3 regions of the Ruthenibacterium sp. genome follow, and region 1 is predicted to be linked to each of the others. Evidence: predicted binding sites of a transcription regulator. Region 1 holds the regulator's gene; each other region holds the start of a gene.
What was found. Region 1 encodes Rex, which represses fermentation and respiration genes when NADH is low (regulators of the CRP and FNR family bind a similar motif). Its sites were predicted from a motif close to ATTGTTAANNNNTTAACAAT; they were not measured.
Positions count from the first base shown of each region.

Region 2: IIY41_RS11475 (OadG family transporter subunit) is a predicted target of Rex. The motif match lies at 3,251-3,270, and genes of this name have one in related genera.
Region 3: hypB (hydrogenase nickel incorporation protein HypB) is a predicted target of Rex. The motif match lies at 1,916-1,935, and genes of this name have one in related genera.

Region 1 is NZ_JAFOIN010000046.1:22,594-27,591, forward strand. It holds gene IIY41_RS04990 (heavy metal translocating P-type ATPase) at 1-59, shown strand, start outside; gene IIY41_RS04995 (metal-sensing transcriptional repressor) at 63-335, shown strand; gene IIY41_RS05000 (DUF3810 domain-containing protein) at 339-1,457, shown strand; gene IIY41_RS05005 (thymidine kinase) at 1,594-2,232, opposite strand; gene IIY41_RS05010 (redox-sensing transcriptional repressor Rex) at 2,261-2,902, opposite strand; gene IIY41_RS05015 (isocitrate/isopropylmalate family dehydrogenase) at 2,931-4,088, opposite strand; gene IIY41_RS05020 (aconitate hydratase) at 4,167-4,998, opposite strand, start outside.
Region 2 is NZ_JAFOIN010000092.1:103,285-108,282, forward strand. It holds gene IIY41_RS11465 (ATP-dependent helicase) at 1-1,414, opposite strand, end outside; gene IIY41_RS11470 (sodium ion-translocating decarboxylase subunit beta) at 1,543-2,739, opposite strand; gene IIY41_RS11475 (OadG family transporter subunit) at 2,759-3,169, opposite strand; gene IIY41_RS11480 (spore coat protein) at 3,371-3,637, opposite strand; gene IIY41_RS11485 (hypothetical protein) at 3,652-3,837, opposite strand; gene groL (chaperonin GroEL) at 3,959-4,998, opposite strand, start outside.
Region 3 is NZ_JAFOIN010000009.1:694-5,691, forward strand. It holds gene IIY41_RS00920 (ArsB/NhaD family transporter) at 1-903, opposite strand, end outside; gene IIY41_RS00925 (FadR/GntR family transcriptional regulator) at 1,069-1,779, opposite strand; gene hypB (hydrogenase nickel incorporation protein HypB) at 1,980-2,648, shown strand; gene IIY41_RS00935 (FAD-dependent oxidoreductase) at 2,680-4,998, shown strand, end outside.

The DNA of each region.
Region 1 (4,998 bases):
CCGATACGCTGAAGGCCGCCGTGGAAGATGCGGGCTACACCGTCATTTCGGTGGAATAAGCCGTGCGGGCGGATAAGCAGACGGTCACGCGGCTGCTGAAAACGGCGCGCGGCCAGTTGGACGGCATCCTTGCCATGGTGGAGAACGACCGTTACTGCGTGGACATTTCCAATCAGGTGATGGCCACGCAGTCCATCCTCACCAAGGCGAACAAAGAGATCTTAAAAGCGCATATCGGCGGCTGCGTGCAGGAGGCGTTTGAAAGCGGAGACCCGGCCCTGCAGGCGGAGAAGATGGACGAAGTGCTTGCGCTTGTCGATAAGCTGGGGCGCTGACGGATGCGGGGAGAAGAAGCAAAAGCCGCCGCGGCGCGGGCGTGGCGGAGCGACAAAAAGCTGTATCTCGCACTGGGAGCGGTGGGCGCGTTTCTGCTGGCGCTGCGCCTTGTAATGCGCAGCCGCGCCGCATCGGACTTCATCGTGCACAAGATCGTGCAGCCATACCACCGGGCAGTGGGATGGCTGTGTGGTTTTGCGCCCTTTTCTGTGGCCGAGCTGTGCTGGGCCGTGCTGGTTTTGTTCTGCATCTGGTATGTGGGCCGCACGGTGTGGCTGTTGGCGCGTGGGCGCGGACGGCGGCTGGCAGTGCTGTGGAGGCGTGCGCTGGGCGGCGTGCTGGTGGCACTGAGCGTTTACACGGGCTTTACGCTGCTGTGGGGCCTTACTTATTACGCGGAAACGTTTGAAGAACAGGCAGGCGTAACGGCCCGGCCCGTAACACTGGACGAGCTTGAGACCACAACGCGCCTGTTTATGGAAAAGCTGAATGCGGCGGCGCCGTTGGCGCCTCACGCCGCGCCGGGCGTGCTCTCCGGCGATACACAGGCTATTTTTGACGCATCCGGCACATTGTACGACGCATTGGAGCAGCAGTACCCGTTTTTGTCTGTTTCCGCCGTCAGCCCCAAGCCCATGCTGTTTTCCCGGGTGCTGAGCGCGCTGAATTTTACAGGTTTTTTCTTCCCGTTCACCGGGGAGGCGAATTTGAATGTAGATTCGCCCGAATGCCTGCTGCCTGCGACCATTGCCCATGAATTGGCGCATGTGCGCGGCGTCGCTCCCGAACAGACGGCCAATTTTGTGGCCATCCTCGCGTGCGACACCAGCGGCGACCCGCTGTATGCGTATTCGGGTTATCTGTTGGGGTATATCCATCTTTCCAACGCGCTGTACGGTGCGTCTTATGAAAAATGGCTGGAGATCGCGCAGCAGGTATGCCAGACGGCGAACGAGGATATTCTCGCAAACAACGCCTATTGGCGGCAGTTCGAGTCTCCGGTGTCCAAGGCGGCGGACAGCGCTTATTCGGGATTTCTGCAAAGCTACGACCAGGAGCTCGGCTCCAAAAGCTACGGCGCGGTGGTGGACCTGTTGGTGGCCTATTACGGCGGTATGTAAAAGTTTGCCGCCGGCGGTTGACAGCTTCCGTCCTTGCGGCGCGCGTAAAATAGAATACAAGAGCCCGCTCCGGGAACGGCCTTACGCCTGTACCCGGAGCGGGCTTTCTGGTTTGAATCGGCGGAGAAAATGCGCATCACGGCGCGTCTGCGCCGGGTTTCTGTGCCGCCTCCGCCGCCTTTTCTGCAAAAAACTTGTCCCGTTCGCGGAAATAGCACTGGGGACACAGCGATTCGTACTGCACATTGTTTTCCATGTCAATGGCCACCTGTGCGCCTTCAAACACAAATTTTCCATTTACCTTGCGGCCGTTGAACATTGCCTTGCGCCCGCACTGGCAGATGGTTTTCATCTCTTCGATGTTGTGGGCAAGCTCCAGCAGACGGGTGGAACCGGGAAAACCCTGCAGGGAAAAATCCGCCCGCAGGCCGTAGCAGATGACCGGCACGTTCAGCGCCACAGTCACCATGAAAAGCTGTTCGGCCTGCCATGACGTGAAAAACTGGCTTTCGTCCGTCAGAACGCAGGCAAGAGGCCCGTTTTTTGCAATATCCGCGCGCACCAGCGCCAACGGGTCCATATCCGGCCGCACCGCGATGTCAACACGCCGCTCCACACCCAGGCGGGACATCAGCTTTTCGCCGCCTTTGGTATCTATGGAGGGCTTCATGATAAGCACGCGCATGCCGCGCTCTTCGTAGTTGTAGGCTACCTGCATCAGCGCGGTGCTCTTGCCGCTGTTCATGGCGCCGTATCGGAAATATAGCTTTGCCATTTGGTAAGACCGTCCCTATCCTGTCGTTTTAATCGTTGCGCACACGGTAGCCCAGGCTCATCAGGCTGTCACCCAGGTGGACGTTCTCCACCGTGATACCCTCGTAGTCCACCGAGAGGTCGTAGTGGCTGAAGTTCCAGTAGCCCTTTACACCGGCCTCCACCAGCGTGGGGGCTACGGCCTTCGCGCCCGCGCGCGGGATGCAAAGCACCGCTACGTCCGGGTGGTGTGCGGCGCAGAAAGCGGCCAGCTCGGCCACGTCCTGCACCATCACGCCGCACTGCAGCTCCCGGCCGATCTCGTCCGGGCTTTTGTCGAATGCGGCCATCAGGTGATAGCCCCGGGCCTCGGCGGAAAGATAGCCGGATATGGCGCGGCCCAGACGGCCTGTACCGATGAGCACTGCGTTGAGATTCTTTTCACTGAACAGCAGCTTGGATATCTCGCTGAGCAGCACATCCACATGGTAGCCGATGCCCTGTTGGCCGAAACCGCCGAAGCAGTTGAAATCCTGCCGGACCTGTGAGGCTGTGGTGCCCATCATTCGGGCAAGCTCACTGGAAGACACCTTCACGATGCCGTTGTTGTGCATGTCCGAAATATAGCGGTAGTATTTCGGCAGCCGCTTGATGACGGGAAGGGAGACTTTATTCTGGTTTTGCGCCGCCATTGTCTTCACCAACTTCTTTTCGTCTAAATTAAAGGGTCTCGATGGTGCGCATCACGTAATCGCCGAACTCGGTGCAGGTGCAGCCGGTGTCGCGGCCCGTGACGGTGAGCGCCTTTTCCGTGAACATGCATTTGTCCAGCGCGGCGGTGAGCTTGTCCGCCTGGGCCTGGTAGCCGATGTGGGACAGCAGCATCACGCTGGCGCGTAGCATGCTGCACGGGTCCGCATACTGGGCGCGTCCCTCCTTCACCATGCGCGGCGCCGAGCCGTGAATGGCCTCAAACATGGCGTAGCGCTTGCCGATGTTGCCGCTGCCCGCCGTGCCTACGCCGCCCTGGAATTCGGCCGCTTCGTCAGTGATGATGTCGCCGTACAGGTTGGGCAGCACGAACACCTGAAAATCGGTGCGGCGCTTTTTGTCCACCAGCTTGGCCGTCATGATGTCGATATACCAGTCGTCCGTGGTGATTTCAGGGTATTTTTCCCCCACGGCCTGGCAGAGCTTCAAAAACTTGCCGTCCGTGGCCTTGATGATGTTGGCTTTGGTAACGATGGACACGCGGGTTTTGTGGTTTTTCCTGGCAAAATCATACGCAAGCTCTGCAATGCGCTGCGTGCCGTCAGTGGTAGTGATGGTGAAATCCACAGAGATGCCGTCCTCGGTCTCGAAGCCGCAGCTGCCCAGGGTGTACGCGCCCTCAGTGTTCTCACGGAAGAACGTCCAGTCGATGCCTTCCTCGGGCACCTTCACGGGCCGTACGTTGGCGAACAGATCCAGCTCCTTGCGCATGGCAACGTTGGCGCTTTCGATGTTGGGCCATTCGTCGCCTGCGCGGGGGGTGGTGGTAGGCCCTTTCAGGATGACGTGGCAGGCCTTCAGTTCGGCCAGCACGTCGTCGGGGATGGCTTTCATGTGGGCGGCGCGGTTCTCGATGGTCAGGCCGTCGATCTCCTTGAACGTCACCTTGCCCCTTTCCACCTCGTCCTTTAAAAGGAAGCGCAGCACGCGCTCGGCCTCATGCGTAATGGTCGGGCCGATGCCGTCGCCGCCGCATACGCCGATGACGATCTGCGGCAGTGCCGCGTAATCCACAAAATCTCCCTGTGCCCGCATGGCGGCCACCCGTTTTTTCTGCGCCTCGATCAGCGCGCCGAATTTTTCTTTTGCAGCAGTGATGTTTTCCAATTTGCGTGCCTCCGTTGTCGTTTATTTTTTGCCGCCGCGCATGCCGCGAAAGGCGGTGCGGCGCGGAAATGCCGGTGTTTACCGGTTTTTTTCGCGGGTGTAGTTCAAAAGGCCTCCCGCGCGGATGATTTGCGCCTGGCGCGCGCTGATGTCGCAGCGCAGGGGGATGACGCAGCCCGTGGTCTTGTTCGTCAGCGTTACCGCGCCGTTTTCGATGCCCGCGATCACGCCGGAAAGCTCCAGCGTGTCTCCCAGGGAGATCTTTTCATAATCTGCGGCATTCTCGAATTCCAGCGGCAGGATGCCCGCGTTCACCAGGTTCGCCTTATGGATGCGCGCAAAGCTGACGGTGACGACCGCGCGGATGCCCAGATACAGCGGCACCAGCGCCGCGTGCTCACGGCTGGAGCCCTGGCCATAGTTGGCGCCTCCCACGATAAAGCCGCCCTCTGCCGCCATGGCGCGCGCGGGGAATTCGGGGTCACACACTTCAAAGCAGTAGTTTGCCAGATGCGGGATATTGCTGCGGTAAGGCAGGATCTTGCTGCCGGCGGGCATGATATGGTCCGTGGTGATATTGTCGCCCACCTTCAGCAGGCAGGGCAGCTCCATTGTGTCTGTCAGAGGCTGCGCCACGGGCAGGGGCTTGATATTCGGCCCGCGCAGCACCTCGACGCTTTCATATTCGTCCTCAGAGGCGGGCAGATCCACCATGTTGTCGTTGATGGGAAAGGCCTCCGGCATGGCGACGGGCGCGGCCGCAGGCACGGAGGTGGGGTCGGTGATATACCCCGTCAGGCAGCTCACAGCCGCCGTTTCAGGGCTTACAAGGTATACGCCGGCGTCCCGCGTTCCGCTGCGGCCCTCGAAGTTGCGGTTGAACGTGCGCAGGGAAACGCCCGCGGAGTTG
Region 2 (4,998 bases), on a different contig from region 1:
GCGCCGGTTCGTTGATGATGCGCCGCAGCCGCAGATCGTCCTGCTCGTTTGCGACGATGCTCATATAAGCAAGCATGTCCTTTATCTCTTTACGGTCGTAGAAACGCTGGCCGCCGACGATTTTATACGGAATGCCCGCACGGGCAAAATAGGTTTCGATTGGCCCGGACTGTGCGTTCATACGGTACAGGATCGCATGATCCCGCAGCTTCGCGCCCTTTTTCACGTTCTGGCCGATCACCGCCGCCACATGGGCCGCCTCGTCGAACTCAGAATCCGCTTCATAGCACATCAGCTTCTCGCCGTTTCCGTTCTCCGTCCAAAGCGTTTTTCCTTTGCGCCCCATATTGTTCTTGATCACACAGTTCGCCGCGTTCAGAATATTGGAGGTAGAGCGGTAGTTCTGTTCCAGCCGAATGACCTTTGCGCCGGGGAAGTGCTGTTCAAAATTAAGAATGTTTTCAATCGTTGCACCGCGGAAACGGTAAATGCTCTGGTCATCGTCGCCAACGACACAAACGTTCCGGTGCTCGCCGCCCAGCAGATATACAAGCTGAAACTGTGCCACGCTGGTGTCCTGATATTCATCCACCAGGATATAGCGGAACCGGTTTTGATAATATTCCCGTACATCCTCAAAATCCCGCAGCAACTTCACTGTGGCATAAATCAAATCGTCAAAATCGAATGCACCTGCCTGCAAAAGACGTTTTTGATAGGCGTCGTATACCTTGGCGACAAGCCCCGCACGCGTATCTGCGGGCGCGCTCATGGCGTCCTGCGGGCTGATCATCTTGTCTTTCAGACGGCCGATGGCGCCGATGGCCGATTTCAGCGGAAGAAACTTGTCGTCGATGTTCATCGACTTATATACTTCTTTCATGGCGCGCTGCTGATCGTCCGTATCATAAATGGTAAAGCTCTGGGGATACCCCAGCCTGCCGGCTTCCCGGCGCAGGATACGCACGCATGCCGAATGGAATGTAGATGCGTTGACATCCTGACCTGCTTCACCCAGCATGGCGGAAAGACGATTTTTCAGTTCCCCCGCCGCCTTGTTTGTAAAGGTGATGGCGAGAACATTATAGGGGCGCACCGTGTGCTCCCGCAGGAAGGGCCGAAGAGCCTCGGAAGGCTCGCCGCCGCTGTGCAGCAGGCGTTCCAGCTCCGCCACCTGTTCCGGCCCGGCGCCTTGCGGCGCATATGTGCTGCTGTGCGCGCTGCCGAAACGAATCAGATTCGCAATACGGTTGACAAGCACCGTCGTTTTGCCGCTGCCCGCCCCCGCCAGGATCAGCAGCGGCCCGTCTGTGGTAAATACCGCGTCCCGCTGCACCGGGTTCAGCTTTCCGAATTGCGCCTCAATATACTTTTTGCGCAGCGCAAGGAATTGTGTTTCAAATTGGGATTCCATTGTTTTCCGCCTTTGGTCGTATTCTGGCGCATTCTATTCATGCGCACTATCGTATTTAGTATAGCATACTTGCACCTGATTGAAAAGAAAAAGCCGCTCCCAAAGGAACGGCTTTTTCCGTAAAAGCGTCATTTCAACATATTGATGAGGATACCGGCGGCCACAGCGCTGCCGATTACGCCCGCAACATTCGGCCCCATGGCGTGCATAAGCAGGAAATTCTGGGGGTTTTCCTGCTGGCCGACCTTCTGAGAAACACGTGCGGCCATCGGAACAGCGGAAACACCGGCAGAACCGATCAGCGGATTCACCTTGCCGTGCGTCGCCCAGCACATGATTTTGCCGAACAGAACACCGCCCGCAGTGCCGAAGCAGAACGCGATCAGGCCCAGCGCCACGATGAACAGCGTGTTCTTGTTGAGGAAGGTCTCTGCATTTGTGGTACAGCCGACAGACACACCGAGGAAAATCGTAATGATGTTCATCAGCTCGTTGCCCGCCGTCTTGTTGATGCGGTCCACAACACCGGACTCTTTCATCAGATTGCCCAGCATCAGCATGCCGACAAGAGGCACGGCTGTGGGAAGGATCAAACAAATGATGATGGTGCAGATAATGGGGAACATGATCTTTTCCAGTTTGGAAACCGGACGAAGCTGTTCCATTACGATCATACGTTCTTTCTTTGTGGTAAGCGCGCGCATGATAGGCGGCTGGATGATGGGCACCAGCGCCATATAGCTGTACGCGGCCACAGCGATAGCGCCAAGCAGTTCAGGCGCCAGCTTGCTGGCAACGAAAATGGCTGTCGGGCCGTCCGCACCGCCGATGATGCCGATGGCGCCGGCCTGCGGGCCGGTAAAATTAAGCAGCTTCGCTCCGATGTAAGTAGTGAAAATGCCAAGCTGTGCGGCAGCGCCCAGCAACAGGCTCTTCGGGTTGGAGATCAGGGGGCCGAAATCCGTCATCGTACCGATACCAAGGAAGATCAGCGGTGGATAAATGCCCAGCTTGACGCCAAGATACAGCATATCAGCCAACCCGCCATGGTGCAGGATCTCGCTGAACATCGGATACAGCGAAGGGTCCGCGCCTTCCGGCGGGATGAAATACTGCATGTGGATAATCTCGCCAAACGGAAGGTTCGCCAGCAGCATGCCGAAGGCGATCGGCAAAAGCAAAAGCGGCTCGAACTGCTTGCCTATGGCAAGATAAATCAGCCCGCAGGCGACGATAATCATAATCAGATAGCCCGGATTCTCCATGATGCCGACAAAGCCGGATTCATTGGCAATACCGGTGACTGCGTTTAAAAAGCCCTGCATGTCTGTTCATCCCCTCCTGTCAAAACGGCTCGGTGTAAGCCACAACACCGGCCTGCCCCCAGGCGGAGCGCCCGGACACTCTTGTGCGCTTAACACTGCGCAGCGTATAATGTTCGCCGCCGTCCATGCAGGCGATAGCGGCGGCAATGGCCGCGACGACCTCGCCCGGGATGCCGGCTTCCACAACCGGAGCCTTCGGAGCAGCCGCTTTCACCGGAGCGGGAGCCGCTTCTTTCTTCGGAGCAGGCGCGCCTTTTTTCCTGCGGTCTACAGATGTAAAAATAATGCCCTCGAGCGTAATGAGCAGGTAGAGCAGCACCAGAACGCCGAATACGAGGATGAGGCCCGTTGCCACAACCACGCCGACGGACGGTTCGGGGTTCCCGGATGCAGTATTTGCCGCAACCGTAAGGAACTGTGAAATGCCCATGAAATAACCTCCCTGTTTTTTTACGATATCTTTTTATATTATAGATGAAATCCGTCCCGGTTGCAACCGTTAAATGAAAAAGTTGTTAAAAAAATCTCAAATATTTTCAGTTTTTCCTTCGACGGCTTACACACAAAAATGCCCGTCTGACGATTGTTCTTCAGACGGGCATAGAGCAGCATACTTACCTTATCTTATATCTTAAAAGGAGCCTACTTTTTGTTCATATTGTTCGCACGCCTCGCACACCTTTTGCTGAGGCGCAGGCTTCGGCTCATACCAGCCCCGCTTTTGCATCTCGCTGAACACTTCAAACTGCATGTCATGTTCCTCGGAAAGAATCTCCATCAGCTTATCCTTGCGTTCCTTTGTGGCGCATTCACCGGCATAATGATTATAATTCCCCGTGATGAATTTTTGGGAATTGAGCGCATCCGTCATTTTCGCCTGATCATCAAAGCAATTCATTATTTGTCCCCTCCTCATTTCAGTTCGCTGAGAATCGCATCATAATGCTGCGTATGGCGCTGGGCCATATCCTCGCACATTTCTTTGAGCGCCGGGTCCTCACAGGTCTGTGCATAGCATTTGTATTTTTTAATGATATTTTCCTCGTGAGTGAGCAGTTCGGAAAAACCGGCCAGCTCTACGGCAGTGATTTCTTCCATGGGGTTTGCCTCCTTTTCTGTAATGGTATTAGTTTTTCTCCAAGGCTCGCAAATATACAAAAAGCCCTGCGGCAAAACGCCGCAGGGCAAAGGAAATTTTATGAAAACAGGAGCCGGGCAATCAATACATGCCGCCCATACCGCCGCCCGCCATGGCGGCGTTGGCCGCAGCCGAGGCCGCGGGATCTTCCGGCTCATCCGCGACAAGGCTCTCGGTGGTAAGGACCATGGACGCCACGCTGGCCGCGTTCTCCAACGCAGAACGGGTGACCTTGGTCGGGTCAACGATACCGGCCTTGATCATGTCGCCGTATACTTCTTTCTGGGCATCAAAGCCATAGTTGGCATCGCTGCCGGACATAATTTTGTCGATAATGACACTGCCCTCCAGGCCGGCATTGGCCGCGATCTGGCGCAGCGGAGCCTCCAGTGCTTTGCGCACGATGCGCGCACCCGTGCGCTCATCGCCTTCGAGAGCGTCGATCACAGCGTCAACAGCAGCAGTCGTGTGCAGCGGAGCCGTGCCGCCGCCCGCGACAATGCCCTCTTCCACGGCAGCCTTGGCCGCATTCAGGGCATCCTCAATGCGCAGCTTCTTCTCTTTCATCTCGACCTCAGTGGCAGCGCCGACTTTGATGACGGCAACACCGCCGGACAGCTTGGCAAGACGCTCCTGCAGCTTCTCCTTGTCGAAGTCGCTGGTCGTCTCCGCCATCTGCGCACGGATCTGCGCAACACGGTTGCTGACAGCTTCCTTGTCGCCCATACCGTCTACGATGGTGGTATATTCCTTCGTTACCTTCACCTGGCGGGCACGGCCCAGCATATCGACGGTGGCGTCTTTCAGCTCATAACCCAACTCTTCGCTGACAACCGTGCCGCCCGTCAGAATGGCGATGTCCTGCAGCATTTCCTTGCGGCGGTCGCCAAAGCCGGGAGCTTTGACAGCGACAACCGTGAAGGTCCCGCGCAGGCGGTTCACGATCAGCGTGGACAGAGCCTCGCCCTCCACATCTTCGGCAATGATGACGAGTTTCTTGCCGGACTGTACGATCTGCTCCAGCAGGGGCAGAATATCCTGAATCACACTGATCTTCTTATCCGTGATGAGCAGATATGCATCATCCAGAACAGCCTCCATGCGCTCGGTGTCTGTGACCA
Region 3 (4,998 bases), on a different contig from region 1:
GCGGCTGATGGCGTCGATGACACCCGCCCGCGTGATGCCCGCGATGATGACGAACAGGCTCGCCAGCAAAAGCAGCGTCTGGCCGTCCAGCTCACGGAAGAACTGCCCCAGCGGAGCCAGCGACCGACGCTGACCCGCTTTGCGCAGGAAGCCCACGGCCGCCAGCAGCACACAGATGACCCCATTGGTCACGGCAGGCTTTTCCGGCACAAAGGAAACGATGATAAGCAGAGTCACCGTAGAAACGAGCAGAAGCGTGGGGACAGTGTCCGTTACCTGTGTGCGCTCGCCGGATTCCACCGGCTGGCGCAGGTTTCGGAAGTAATACAGCAGCACGCACGCGGATGCCACGGCACCCACCTGTACCACCCAAAAAATCCCGGGCCTGCCGCGGAACACGAAGAAATCAAGAAAATTCATGTCGGCATAGCCGCCCAGCAGAATGGATGTGGTATCTCCCACCAGCGTGGCCGCGCCCTGCAGATTGGAGGACACCGCAATGGCGATGATGACCGGCACAGGGCTGATGTCCAGCTTTTTGGCCAGCGCTAGCGCCACACGCGCGACCATCAGCACTGTGGCCACATTGTCCACGAAAGCGGAGATCAGCCCTGCAAACAGGGAAAGCGCCACCACCGCCCATTTGATGTTGGGCACTTTTTCCATAATGATATCCGCCATCAGCGCGGGCATGCGTGATTCGATAAACAGCACCACAGTGCCCATGGTGCCCGCAATCATCAGCAGAACGTTCCAGTCTATGGCCGCAGGCACCTCAGCCCAGGGCAGGATGCCCAGCACCACGAAAAGCAGCGCCGACGCAGCGGCGATATACGCGCGGTATTTGCCGAAGATCAAAAGCAGAACATAGGTCGCCAAAAACAGTGCGAGCGCAAGATACATGCCCGGTCTCCCCTTCCATCATCCGTGTCCCGGCCGCGCGGCGCGGGGCTTTTGCCCGCGGCCGCGCACCGGCCTGTCCACAGTATATAGAACGGGCCCGCGGGCCGTCAATCGAATCGGGACGAACTTAGCGGTATTTTAGCGGCCGGCGGCGCAGCGCATGCTTCACCGTTCCTCGTAGATCTGCTGGCTGCCGTCGATGGCCTGCTCCAGATACGCGTCGATCCACCGCTCCGCTCCGTCCATGTCCCGCCTGCACAGGTAATTGTACAGCGTTTCCGTGTTGCGGCAAAGCGCGCCGATGCCGTACATGCGGCAGAAACGCAGCCACAGGGTGATAACGGGCGCCTTGAACGAATAGTAGATGAGCGGCAGAATGCTGTTGCCGCCCGCAAGCGCAAGCTCGTGCTGGAAGGCAAAGGCCGCCTCAGCCGCCTGCGCGTTGTTCTGCGCTGCGGCGATGCGCGCCACAATATCCCCCAGGCGTGCCAGCGCTTCATCCGAGGCATAACGGATGGCACGCTGCGCAGCCAGATGCTCCAGCGCGCGCCGCACCTCCAGAATAGAGCGTATCTCATCCTTGCCCAGCACGCCGCCCTGATACTCCATGATGGCGATAAGCGTGGAAAGGTTCCCCTTGCGTCGGTAATCCGCCACGAAAGTTCCCTGCCGCGGCCGCACCTCCAGAAAGCCCTGCTGGGCCAGCTCCGCCAGACCGCCGTTCACCACGGCGCGGCTCACCTGCATCTGCTGGGCCAGTTCCCGCTCAGGCGGAAGCTGTGTACCCATGGGCAGCTCGTCGGACAATATCATCCCCTGCAGCTGCTGGACAAACAGGTCCTTCAGGCTGGGAGCGGACAGCTTTGCAAATTCCATTGTGTACCTCCCCTTCTGGTATTGGTTGTACCACATATCACTTTTTGATTTTATCATACATTTTGCCAGAGTACAAGCCCGCTTTATACCACACTTTCACAAAAAGGGAGACGGCCGATTGACGGGCCGAAGCAGGAATGTTAAACTATTGACGAAGATTGGTATAGCCACGCTATCAAGCAAACAAGGGAGAGATACCTGTGGACGAAGTGAGGATTTTGGAGATCAAACAGAGCGTATTCGCCAACAACGACCAGCGCGCCGAGCTTTTGCGCCGGGAGCTGAAAGAAAAGAGGATCTTTCTGCTCAACCTGATGAGCTCGCCCGGCTCCGGCAAAACGACCACCCTGACGCGCACCATCGAGCGTCTGCGTGACGAATTCAAGATCGGTGTGATGGAGGCGGACATCGACTCCGATGTGGACGCGCGTACCATTGCGGCGACGGGCGTTAAATCCATTCAGCTGCACACGGGCGGTATGTGCCATCTGGACGCGGATATGACGCGCCAGGGCCTGGACGGCCTTGCAGCGGGCGACGTGGAGCTTGCTGTTTTGGAAAACGTGGGCAATCTGGTATGTCCGGCGGAGTTCGACACAGGCGCGGTGAAAAACGCAGCCATCCTGTCGGTGCCCGAGGGCGACGACAAACCGCTCAAGTACCCGCTGATGTTCCAGATCTGCGACGTGGTTCTCATCAATAAAACGGACGTGCTGCCCTACTTTGATTTTGACATGGAGAAATGCAGAGAAAACATCCGCATGCGCAACCCGAACGCCAAGGTCATCCCCATCTGCGCCAAGACGGGCGAGGGCGTGGACGAATGGGCCGACTGGCTGCGCGCCGAAGTAAAAGCCTGGCGCGGCTGAACCGCGACCGCACAGAGAAAGGATGCCGGATATGAGCGAGACACATTTCCCCCTGGACGAGAGCAAACTGCCCTTTCCCATTCCAAAGGACGCGCAGCCCCGGGAGAAAATTTTAAAACTGGGGCGTATGATCACAGACCGCATTCCCGCTAAGCTGCACGGCCTGACGGCGGAAGACCCGGAATACTGGGGCCTGGCGGGCGTGGTGACGGATGAAATGGCGGACGTCGCCCTGAAGATGAAGGTGCGCAAGCCCATGACGCTGTCCGAGCTTGTAAAAGCCACGGGCAAGCCCGCCGAAGAGCTGGAACCGCTGCTGTACCAGATGAGTTGCGTGGGCCTGCTGGAGTACAACTGGGAAAACGAACGGCATGAAAAGCAGTACGTTCTGCCGATGTTCGTACCCGGCAGCGCGGAATTTTTCAATATGCACAAGCAGCAGATCCAGGACAATCCCGAGGTGACGGCTTTTTTTGAGCGCATGACCTTCCTGCCCCTGGAGCACATCACCGCCATGGTTCCGCCGGGCGGCGCGGGCATCGGGATGCACGTCATTCCCGTGGAAAAAGCCATTGAAACAGAGAACCGGTCCGCCGATATCGAGCACATTTCCCACTGGCTGAAAAAATACGAAGGCAAATACGCGGCCAGCCCGTGCTCCTGCCGCATGTCCCGCGCCCGCATGGGCGAGGGCTGCGCCGACGACCCGGAGGACTGGTGTATCGGCGTGGGCGATATGGCCGATTATCTGGTGGAGACCAAAAAGGGCCATTATGTTACTTACGACGAGGTGCTGGAGATCCTGCGGCGCGCCGAGGACAACGGTTTTGTGCACCAGATCACCAACATTGACGGCGAGAACAAAATTTTTGCCATCTGCAACTGCAACGTCAACATCTGCAACGCCCTGCGCACCAGCCAGCTGTTCAATACGCCCAATATGAGCCGTTCGGCCTATGTGGCGAAGGTGAAAACCGAAAACTGCGTTGCCTGCGGCCGCTGTGTGGAATACTGCCCCGCGGGCGCCGTCAAGCTGGGGCAAAAGCTGTGCACCCAAAACGGCCCGGTGGAATATCCCCGGCAGGAGCTGCCCGACGCCGTGAAGTGGGGCCCGGAAAAATGGGATGTCGATTACCGCGACAACAACCGCATCAATTGCTACGACGCCGGCACGGCCCCCTGCAAAACGGCCTGCCCTGCGCACATCGCCGTGCAGGGCTACCTGAAAATGGCCGCGCAAGGCCGCTACACCGACGCGCTGGCGCTTATAAAAAAAGAGAATCCCTTCCCCGCCGTATGCGGCCGCGTGTGCAACCGCCGCTGTGAGGACGCCTGCACCCGCGGCACCGTGGATCAGGCCGTTGCCATCGACGAGGTAAAGAAATTTATTGCCCAGCAGGACCTGAACGCCGCCACGCGGTATGTGCCGCCGGTGGTCGCACCCACGAACCGGGGCGGCTTCGCGGAAAAGATCGCCGTCATCGGCGCCGGCCCGGCCGGCCTCTCCTGTGCATATTATCTGGCCGAGCGCGGCTATAAGCCCACGGTATTTGAGAAAAACGAGCGTCCCGGCGGCATGCTGGTATACGGCATCCCCTCCTACAAGCTGGAAAAGGACGTCGTGGACGCGGAGATCGAGGTGCTGCGCCAGATGGGCGTGGACATCCGCTGCGGCGTGGAAGTGGGGCGCGACATAACGCTGGACACGCTGCGCCGGGAGGGCTATAAGGCTTTCTACGTGGCCATTGGCTGCCAGGACGGCCGCAGCGCGGGCATTCCCGGCGAGGACACCGCGGGCGTGATGACCGCCGTGGACTTCCTGCACGCCGTCGCGGAAAACGAAACGTACCCCGTGGAGGGCCGGGCCGTTGTCATCGGCGGCGGGAACGTGGCCATCGACGTGGCCCGCACCAGCGTCCGCTGCGGCGCTGCAGAAGTTTCCATGTACTGCCTGGAGCCGCGGGAAAGCATGCCCGCCTCCGCCGAGGAAGCAGCAGAGGCCGAAGATGAGGGCGTGGCCATCCGCTGCGGCTGGGGCCCGAAGGAGATTCTTGCGGAAGCCGGCCGGGTGACCGGCATCGTTCTGAAACGATGCGTTTCCGTGTTTGATGAAAACGGCCGCTTCTGCCCCAGATATGACGAGGCCGATACCATTACCGTTCCCTGTGAACATGTGTTTCTGAGCATTGGCCAGAGCATCCGGTGGGGCAGCCTGCTGGACGGCGCAAAAGTAGAGCTGGGACGCGGCGGCGCCGCCGTGGCGGACCCGCTCACCTACCAGACGGCACAGCCGGACATATTTGTAGGCGGCGATGTGTACACCGGCCCCAAATTCGCCATCGACGCCATT